Regions from separate parts of the Romboutsia sp. LXY-2 genome, predicted to be linked through region 1. Evidence: riboswitches for the same ligand, from Rfam matches in the RefSeq annotation. Region 1 holds a riboswitch; each other region holds the start of a gene.
What was found. A riboswitch is a leader RNA that binds a small molecule or an ion and turns the genes downstream of it on or off. The one in region 1 is predicted to bind cyclic di-GMP.

Region 1 (3,294 bases):
AACAGAGATAATAGCAGGAGATTATTTGACTGTTATGACAGATCAAAGCAGTTCTTCTGAAATATTAGAAAAGGTAAGTAGGTTGGCAGAGAGTTAAATAACTTGATTATAGATATATGTATATAAAATATATGTATATTAAAAGGAGTAGAAAAATCTACTCCTTTTTGTTATCTATATTATTTGTAATTTATATTATTTATTATCTAAGAAATGGAATGAATATAAGCTAAAGTTGTTATAACCACTTTCATATATAACATCTACTGAGCCCATACCACTTACTAAATCTGCATCTATCTTTATCTTTCCATCAACTAATATATCTTCTAATTTTAACTCTTGTGGATTTTGATTTGGATATAATACTACTTTTGAAGGCTTTATTATATTCCCATCTAAATCTATAGCTGTATAGTCTAATTCAAAGAAGTTATCTTTGCTAGGTTTAGCTACCTCTTTAGCCATAACATAATTTTCAAGTCCAGTTACATCCTTTAAGTTAGTTAAGTTCTTTAGTGGAGATAGATCTGTTACCTCATTGTAGTTTATATTTAAACTTTCTAAGTTTGTTGCAGATTCTATACCACTTAAGTTTTGTAGGTACATATCATCTTCAAAGTTTAACGACTTAACTTTTTTCATATCTCCTACAGTTATAAGATCACTTTTTAATCCTAAAGAATTTTTTATTGCATTTCTTAAAGATTCATCTTCTATATTTACTACTTCATCTAGTTTTTCTATTTTTTCTAATTTATCTATAGCATCAGCTAATTTATTTATCATCTCCTTAACTTCCGCTTGACCAGGGTTACTTGAGTATGCAATTCTAGTTGCTTCTCTTATAGTTCTTTGGAAATTAACATAACTTTCTTGAGTATACTCATTTAAAGTTACATCTGGAGCATTTTTTATCATATTTTTTAATTTATCTAAGTCAGATTGATTTACATCTGATTTAATGTCTAATTTAACCATCATTGGTACGTTAGAGTTTGTTGCATCTCCTTCTATTCTGAATTCTAATGCATCTCTATAATATGGAACACCATTTGATGCTTTTATAAAGAATTTTATTTTGTAAGGTGATATAGAATCACAGTACGGTAATACTTCTAAGTACATATTTGCTGTTTTTATAATACTTACTCTTGGTGCATATGCAGTACAAGATGTATTAAATCTAGCTCCAGCAGTAGTTTCTAAAGTTAAATCAAATCCATTTAGTAATTCATCTTTAGTTACACTTGTTCTACTAGCTACTATCTTAGGTGTTTCAGCTACACCTAAATCATTTACAACTGGTATTTTTACAGTTAAATCATGGTCTATATCAAGTACAGACGAGTCTATTGTTATTTCCCAAGTATCAATATATTCTATACCTGGATTTGGCTCATATACTCCAAACTCAAAATTAACTCCATCAGAAGGTGCTATTAATTGAGTCTGTACATCATAGTTTTGAGTTATTGCAGGTCCTAGCTTAGAATAATCTTTAGTAGTAAATTTAGCACCTTTAAGTTCTAAATTTACCCATTGCCATCCTCCACCATCTTTTAAGAAGTCAGAGTATTTAACGCTACTTTGCTTTGATACTAAACTAGCTCCTGATTTTTGTTCACTAGATACCTCTAACGTTGGTACTTCTACATTACCATCAACTCCATTTGCAGACGATATTGATACATTAGTAACAATCAATGCTGCAGCTACTGCTAAACTAAAAAATCTTTTGTTCATTTTAACTTTCTCCTTTAATATTAATTTTATTAAAGAAACGTACAGTTATAAAACAAATTTAAAGCCTCTAATTTCAACTCTTTTAGGTATCATAAATATTTCTTTGATATAATTATAATTGCTATAAAATTAAAGTCAGTTAAAAGAGTATTAAATTTTTACAAAGAATATGTATATTCTTTGGCAACTGGCTAACATAGTTTATAAAACCTTAGTCCCTTTAGCTTTGTGCCCCTAGGTTTCCCTAGGTTTACCATTGAATCAAATTTTACCTCGATTTAAAAAATAGAATAACATATATTTTATAATAAATCTATAATTTACCAGAAATTATATTTGAATATTTAATAATTTTAAAACTAAATCATTAATATGATTATGAGTTTGTTATTAAAAATGTAGAAAAGTTTAAAAATAAGAAGCTGATAATAAAGAGCAGTATAAAGGAATTAAATAAAATAATACTAAAAGCTCCTAGCATATGTCTAGGAGCTAATTTTATTTTATATATAAATATAACTAATAAAATAGTAATAAAAATACAATTTTCTACAAAAAATGTCGATAATGTACAAGAAAAGGTATAGATATTAAAAGAATTCATATCAATATTTTTATACAATAAACTTGTAAGAATAAAATAATAATAAGGAGGTACCCCTATGAGAGATGCACTAGGAATGATAGAAACTAGAGGGTTAGTAGCGGCTGTAGAAGCAGCAGATGCTATGGTTAAGTCTGCAAACGTTTCGTTGATTGGATACGAGACTATAGGTTCAGGTATGGTAACAGTAATGATACGAGGAGATGTAGGAGCTGTAAAAGCTGCAATAGATGCAGGAACAAGTGCAGCTACAAGAGTTGGCGAGGTAATATCTTCACACGTAATAGCTCGTCCTCATGATGAAATAGAAAAAATTGAATGTATGAAATCTTCATTAGATAAACACTTATTATAATATACAAGCTGATTAGGAAGTAAAAGAATTAAGGAGGCAAAAATGAGACAAGAAGCATTAGGTATGATAGAAACAGTAGGCTTAGTAACTGCTATAGAAGCAGCAGATGCTATGGCTAAGGCTGCTGATGTTACATTAGTAGGGTACGAAAACGTTGGCTCAGGTATGATAACAGTACTTGTTAGAGGAGATGTAGGAGCTGTTAAAGTAGCTGTAGACACAGGTGTTGATGCAGCTAAGAGAATCGGAACAATAATATCTACTCACGTAATAGCAAGACCACACAATGAAATTGATTCAATAATAACTCAATATAACGTTTAATTAATAATAGACAATAAAGTTAAGTACGCCATGCATAATTAGTAAAGTCCATTGAGTAAATGATATATATAGTTAGAAAACTGATTGAATTATATAAATAGACATAGGAATATAAGTTGAAATATATATTGAAATATATGAAATAATATAAGCCAGAAATAGATGAATCAAAATATAAATAAGTCATGCATCAAATAGAGTGATATTTAGATATAACACGAGATAAAATCGGGAGGATATAAAATGAGACACGAAGCATTAGGAA
Region 2 (3,294 bases), 310 kb from region 1:
GATTTCTTCTAAGTTTTTATTGTCTTCTTCTGTTTTATTAGCAGGGCCCATTTTATCAAGACCACTACTTAATCTCTTAGTTAATGTATCCCCGTATGTATACTTACCTTCGTTTACATCATTTGAGCCTTCTACATAATTAGGATTTGGTCCATAATCTCCATCCATAACCCAAATTAAAGCTCCACCAAGATTCTTCTCTTCTATATACTTTAATCTTTCATCTATCGATTGCTCATTTTCAAAAGTTAAGAATACTTTTTCATTATTTTGCCATATATATGGTACTTTACCCACTTCATCCCAATGAACTTTTAGATTTGGATCTTGTTCCATTAAGTTTAGTACATGCCATAATGGATTTGCTCCTGCAGGTATTTGCTTACCATTTGCATCTAAATCTCCCCATATGTTATACTTTCCTGTTGCTGGTGTTTTACTTGAACCATGAAGTCCGTTTCCATTTCCACCTTGAACATTTTCCCATCCTCTTGTGTAATATGGTACACCCATTAATATTTTTTCTGGAGGTAATACCCCTCTATAATACTTGTATGACCAGTCCATACCAAGAACTGGCCTTATCATATTCATTGTTTCTCTATCTGCTGGGTCTGGATATATATTAGCTTGATTTTCAACAAACTCATTCCATCCACCGTGATAATCATATGACATTATACTTAAGAAATCTAATTCTTTTGCATATTCATTTGATTCTACTCCACCTAATACCCATGATGACGCACTTACAGCTGCTGTTAAAAGATATTCTGTATTATCTTCAGCCGCTGCTTTATCTAAAGCTTGGTTAAGCTTTTTCATCATTATGTTATATCTTGCATTTATAGTTTTTCTTCTTGGCTCAGAAACCTCAAAGTCGTCAGGGTTACCAGATTGACTAGTTGATGAAGGGAACTCAAAGTCTATATCTACCCCATCAAAACCATACTGTCTTACAAAGTCTACACATGATTGAACAAAAGTATCTATTCCCTCATCAGTATCCATCATTGTGTAGAATCCTTTTGAGCCTGCCCATCCCCCAACAGACATTAATAATTGAACATCTGGATATTTTTTCTTCATCTGTTGTAAAAGATTAAAATGACCTTTGTATGGTAAACTTTCATCTAATTCTATTTTTTCTCCGTTATAAGTTAAATCCATACCTTCAAAATTTTCTTCTAATGCTGCAAATTTATCACCAAATGATATCTTATTTGTTTGTGAGTCTACCATAGCAAAAGAATATTGAATATGAGTTAAAGAATCCCATTGTAAATCTGTTACATTAAAATAGTTGTGCTCTTTGCTTTTATAAGCCCACTCTGGAAAATACCCAACTATTTTTCTTTCTAAGTCTTCATTCTTTTGATTTACTTGAGTAGTTTCAAAATCACCTGATTTTAGTGCTGAAGCGTTAAGTGGTGTCACTATCATTGTAAGTAATGTTGCTAATGACATGATTTTACTTAATTTTTTTAGTTTCATAATACCTCCTATAATTTCAAATAAAAATTTACTACATTTGAGCTACTACATCCGCAAATCACCTGGCATTTTGCGGTGCAAAAATGTTTTAGGTATAAACTAAATTTAATAGAGGTGCCTATTTGATAAGTATTTCAATATGTTTTGGTAAAACATGTTAAGATAATAACTTTTGCATAAATAAAGCCTACAAAAAATATATAAATACTCTTTGGCAACTGGCTGGCATAGATTTTTCCTTAGCCCCTATAGCTTTGCGTCACTAACTTTCGTTAATTTTGCCCTATTAAATTTTATTTATTAATAATCTTCCATTTAATTGTATATACATTCACCTGTACATCCAACGAAATGTATATACATTATGTACGTCACAGTATTATAATAACTTTAGCTATAATTTACTAATATGCAAAAAGAGTTATTTATAAATAAACCTTTCCTCTTCGTCTGTTGCTTAAAATATTTTACGCTCAAAACCTTATTTTATTGGTATTACATAGATTCAACAATAATTTTCATTACAACTTGTGAAATCATATGTTTTATTGGACACTAAAAGAGCACTATTTCTAGCACTCTTTAACTTGAAATTTTAATACAATTGTAAATCTATCTTTCTAATATAGGAACATAAATATCCATAACAGTATCTTTTCTATGGTGACATCTTTCATCATAAAATTCAAAGTCTATCTTTTCTTCATCAAAAACATAGCCACTATCTTTAAACCACTCTTCAAATATATATTTCCAAGTTTCTTTTATTATTTTAGCAAAATCATCTTGAGATAAATCATCAGTCGTATCCACTGGTGGAGTTGTAAAGACCGCATATGTTGCTTCTGGGATTTCTATTGTAATCATGTCTTCTGTAACAGATTTAAAATCATTAACAAGTACACCCAAAAGATATGTCGCTTCTCCATCTTTGTTACAAGATGGAATGCATACTCCAACTTCACCATGTTTTTCTGGTTTTAAAATTTCATACATTTTACTTTCTAAATTTTCACCATTGTAATTACTCCAAAATGAAGCAATATCCTTAGTAAAACTTCCATTAGAAATATTTGTCTTTATACCATACCCTGCAACTTTAAATGCAGGCTTATTTACAATAATAGGATTCATAATATAACCTCCAAGTTTACATATTGATTCTTTATTAGAATAGCAGCCTTCCATGCGTTTTATATATTGTGTTGGGCTAAATCCATACTCTTTTTTAAATGCTTTCGAAAATCCATTGTGTGTATCAAATCCATACTCCAAGGCTATATCTATAATTCTATTTCCATCAAATAGTTTCATAGCCGCCAAGGATAATTTTCTTTTCTTTACATATTCCATCAAAGTAATACCATAATACATATTAAATATTCTACAAAAATGAAAAGTAGAATATCCACATCTACTTGAAATCAACTCCGGAGTTAATTCATTATTTATATTTTCTTCAATAAACTCAATAGATTTTGACATTACTTCGCTATAATTCAATTGTTCACCTACTTTCATCACGTGATAATTAAAGTATATCAACTTAATTGAAGTTATATTGTTCCTAAATTGCTATGTTTATTTAATTGTATAAAAAAAGCCATCTTAATAAACAAGAGTTTATCAAGATAACTTTAATATTGTATATATTTTCAATAATATTATCTATTATTTACTTTCACCTTAAGGTTGGGTCTTTTGATAAATACTTATTATAATAATAAATAATCATTATTATTGCTCCAATAGACGCATCTATCATGTCTTGCATTGTATCTTTTAGACCACCAGATTGTG
Region 3 (3,294 bases), on a different contig from region 1:
CTATAAAGGTAGGCTTGGATTAGATACAGATGCTAAGGTGTTGTATACGTTTATTGATGGGAACTTGGTGTATAAAGCATTGTCAAAATATTAGTTATTAATATATCATTTGTGCCTTATTAAGACATAGGGGATTAATAATAGAAGATAAATAATTTTTTGTAGGAAAATATATACATCTAATAAATGTATATATTTTCATTTTATGATAAAATAATACTAAGGAAATGATTATAAATATATAGTAGTTGAGGGGTAAGATATGAAAAAACAAGAACAAAAGATAATAGTAGGAGGGGTACTAGTAACGGCTTTAGCTACAGCAGGATTTTGTACAAGCCAGGGTAGCTTAGCATCAGCGGATAACTACAAGAGTCCTCCAGCTCATGTATTAGAGGAAGAACCTAAAGTAGAAGAAGAAAAAGAAGAAGTAGAGGTAACTGAGGAAGAAGCGACACCGGAGGAAGAAGTAGAAGTAGATACAGAATCAGTAAATGATGACGATGAGAGCAATGAAGTGGTAAGGCCAGAGCAAAATGAGAGACCGAATCAAAGACCAACGCCAAACCCTACACCGACGCCAAATCCATCACCAAACCCTACACCAAATCCAACTCCGACACCGGATCCAGAGCCGACACCAACACCAACACCGGATCCAACACCAGATCCTACACCAACACCGGATCCAACACCAGATCCTACACCTACTCCGGATCCAACACCAACACCAGACCCTACACCAACGCCGGATCCAGTACCAACACCAGAGCCGACTCCACAACAATAAAGGTAAAAAATATAAATAGGGACTATGTTTTAACAGTTGACTCTTATAGAATAGAGTCGGCTGTTTTATTTTGTCGTATTTTAGGTTTAAAATGTATTATAATATTAAATTTATGCTATAATAAAATCATTATTATTAGACAGGGGGAGTAAAGACATGATAGATATACATTGTCATATAGTGCCAGGTGTAGATGATGGAGCGAAGACTTTAGAGGATGCACTTTCAATGTTAAAAATAGCAGAAAGCGAAGGAATAAAAAAGATAGTAAATACTTCGCATTATCATCCTCAATTTAAATATACTAAAGGGGAGGAGCTATTAGTAGAAGTAGAAAATTTTAATAAAATCATTAAAGAAAATGGAATAGATGTCGAAGTTATAATAGGTAACGAATTATATTTTGATGATAGTTTTTTAGAGTGTATTGAGAAAAAAGAGTTTTATACTTTAAACAACAGTAGATATGTCCTTGTAGAGTTTTCACCTACTAATTTTCCTAAGAAATTAAGCGAAGTGGTCTATGAGTTTAAGATAAGAGGTTATGTGCCTATACTTGCTCATGTAGAAAGATATAATGATATTCAACAAAATCCAAGCTTATTAACTGAGGCAATAAAAGAAGGGGCACTTATACAAATAAATGCTTCTAGTGTGCTAGGTAAAGGTAGTAGTGAAGCTCATAGAATAACTGAGCTTTTATTAAAAAATAGTATAGTACACTTTGTAGGTACAGATGCACATGGGCCTGAAAGAAGAAGACCTATGATAAGAGAGGCATATGATTATGTATGTGAAGAGTATGGAGAGAAAAAAGCACAAAGATTATTTATAGAAAATCCAAGTAGAGTCATAAATAACGAAGAAGTAGAAATAGTGGTAGAAGAAGAAGACATTAAAAAGAAGAAGTCCTTTTTCTCAAAGTTTTTTAAGAAAAGTAGTTAATTATTTTAGTATTTAATATTAAATATAATTTTATTCTACATTTTTCTACAAAAGCTGCAAAAACATATATACTTTTAAACAGTTTTAATATATAATTAATTTGTTATAAAATTAAATAGGCAAACTTAGAGAAATCCAAGGACGCAAAGCTAAAGGGGCTAAGGTAATATACTATGCTAGCCAGCTGCCGATAAGAGATAATCTTATTGAAGTAACACTTATTTGATAAGTGTTTGTTTTGATGGCAGCTACCTTTATATAAGGTAGTTTTTTTACGCTTAAAAACATGTTATAGGATTATAGACTTCTAAAGGGAGAGCCTATAAAAATATTAAGGAGAATAGTGTGAAAGATAATATTAAAAACATTAAAGCAATTATAATTAGTATAACTTTAACAATAGTACTAGTGCTGACTTTTGCTGCTATATTATTCAAATTGGAAGTGTTAAATCCAACAACATATACAAAAGCATTTGAAGAGAATAAGATATACAGTGAAATCTATGAGGATATAGAAATAGAAATTAATAAGTACGTAGCTGACAATAACTTACCTAAGGGTATTTTTGATGATGTTATTAGTAAAAGTGATGTAGAAGAGGTAGTAAATAATGATATATTCTCTGCTGTGGGATACATAAAAAACGAAATGAAAAAAGTGCCTCCAATAAATATGTCAGTTTATGAATCTAGAGTAGAAGAAAGTTTAAATGAGTATGTAGAATCTGATGAATATAAAGATATTGTAAGAGCAAATTATTATAACAATGATTTTGAAAAATTAGATGTAACTGTGGTAAAACAAGAGATATTAAATGATATTGAAGATAAATTAGCAATTATAGATAACAAAACTTTAGCTGATTCACTAGGAATAATAAAGATGTCTAAGTATGCAAATATATTGGATAGTGGATTAGTGATAATAGCATTAATAGTGGCTGTATTTGTTCTTTGTGGATTATACTTCCCTATTTGGAAGAGAAGAAAGAAAAGAAAGTTTGCATGGATGGGAGCAGCTATGATAGCTTCAGGACTTCTTATGATTATAATAGGTACTGTGGGCTCTATAACTGGAGTGTATGAAAATGTAGCTGTAAATGTGCCTTACTTAGGTACGGTTATAGGAGTTGTAATAAAGGGATTAATAGGTAAGTTTAGATTAACTGGAGCAGTGTTATTAGTAGTTGGGTTATTAACAGCTAGTGTTTATGTAAAGTCTAAGCTTAAGAGAAAAGAAGATCTTTCATTAAAATTTGGATAATATATAAATAAACTCTAGAAATAGAGTTTATTTTTTTTACTTATTAATGGTTAGAAAATTAACATTCAAAAAAATACAATTCAAACATAATATTACAAATATCGACAAATAAAAGTGGTAGAATAGACAAAGAAAATTACTTTTACATTATCAACAATTAGAATTATCAGCAAAAAGGGAGAAAGAAATGATTATAAAAAGAAACAAATTTGCAAAAGTAATCGGTGCAATTTCATTATGTTTAATAATGAACATCTCAGTAGTAGATGCACACTCAGGGAGAACCGATTCTA

Region 2: linked by a shared signal. The riboswitch ahead of ACI48P_RS02670 (glycosyl hydrolase family 18 protein) and the one ahead of ACI48P_RS01140 (hypothetical protein) in region 1 are both predicted to bind cyclic di-GMP.
Region 3: linked by a shared signal. The riboswitch ahead of ACI48P_RS17070 (hypothetical protein) and the one ahead of ACI48P_RS01140 (hypothetical protein) in region 1 are both predicted to bind cyclic di-GMP.

The regions. Positions count from the first base shown of each region.
Region 1 is NZ_JBKFGI010000001.1:244,468-247,761, reverse strand. It holds gene ACI48P_RS01145 (ClC family H(+)/Cl(-) exchange transporter) at 1-97, shown strand, start outside; gene ACI48P_RS01140 (hypothetical protein) at 196-1,746, opposite strand; cyclic di-GMP riboswitch class I at 1,926-2,011, opposite strand; gene ACI48P_RS01135 (BMC domain-containing protein) at 2,409-2,705, shown strand; gene ACI48P_RS01130 (BMC domain-containing protein) at 2,748-3,029, shown strand; gene ACI48P_RS01125 (BMC domain-containing protein) at 3,273-3,294, shown strand, end outside.
Region 2 is NZ_JBKFGI010000001.1:551,472-554,765, forward strand. It holds gene ACI48P_RS02670 (glycosyl hydrolase family 18 protein) at 1-1,494, opposite strand, end outside; cyclic di-GMP riboswitch class I at 1,705-1,787, opposite strand; gene ACI48P_RS02675 (AraC family transcriptional regulator) at 2,107-2,997, opposite strand; gene ACI48P_RS02680 (DUF2238 domain-containing protein) at 3,176-3,294, opposite strand, start outside.
Region 3 is NZ_JBKFGI010000011.1:220,353-223,646, reverse strand. It holds gene ACI48P_RS17080 (hypothetical protein) at 263-790, shown strand; gene ACI48P_RS17075 (tyrosine-protein phosphatase) at 947-1,735, shown strand; cyclic di-GMP riboswitch class I at 1,844-1,927, shown strand; gene ACI48P_RS17070 (hypothetical protein) at 2,081-3,001, shown strand; gene ACI48P_RS17065 (YHYH domain-containing protein) at 3,189-3,294, shown strand, end outside.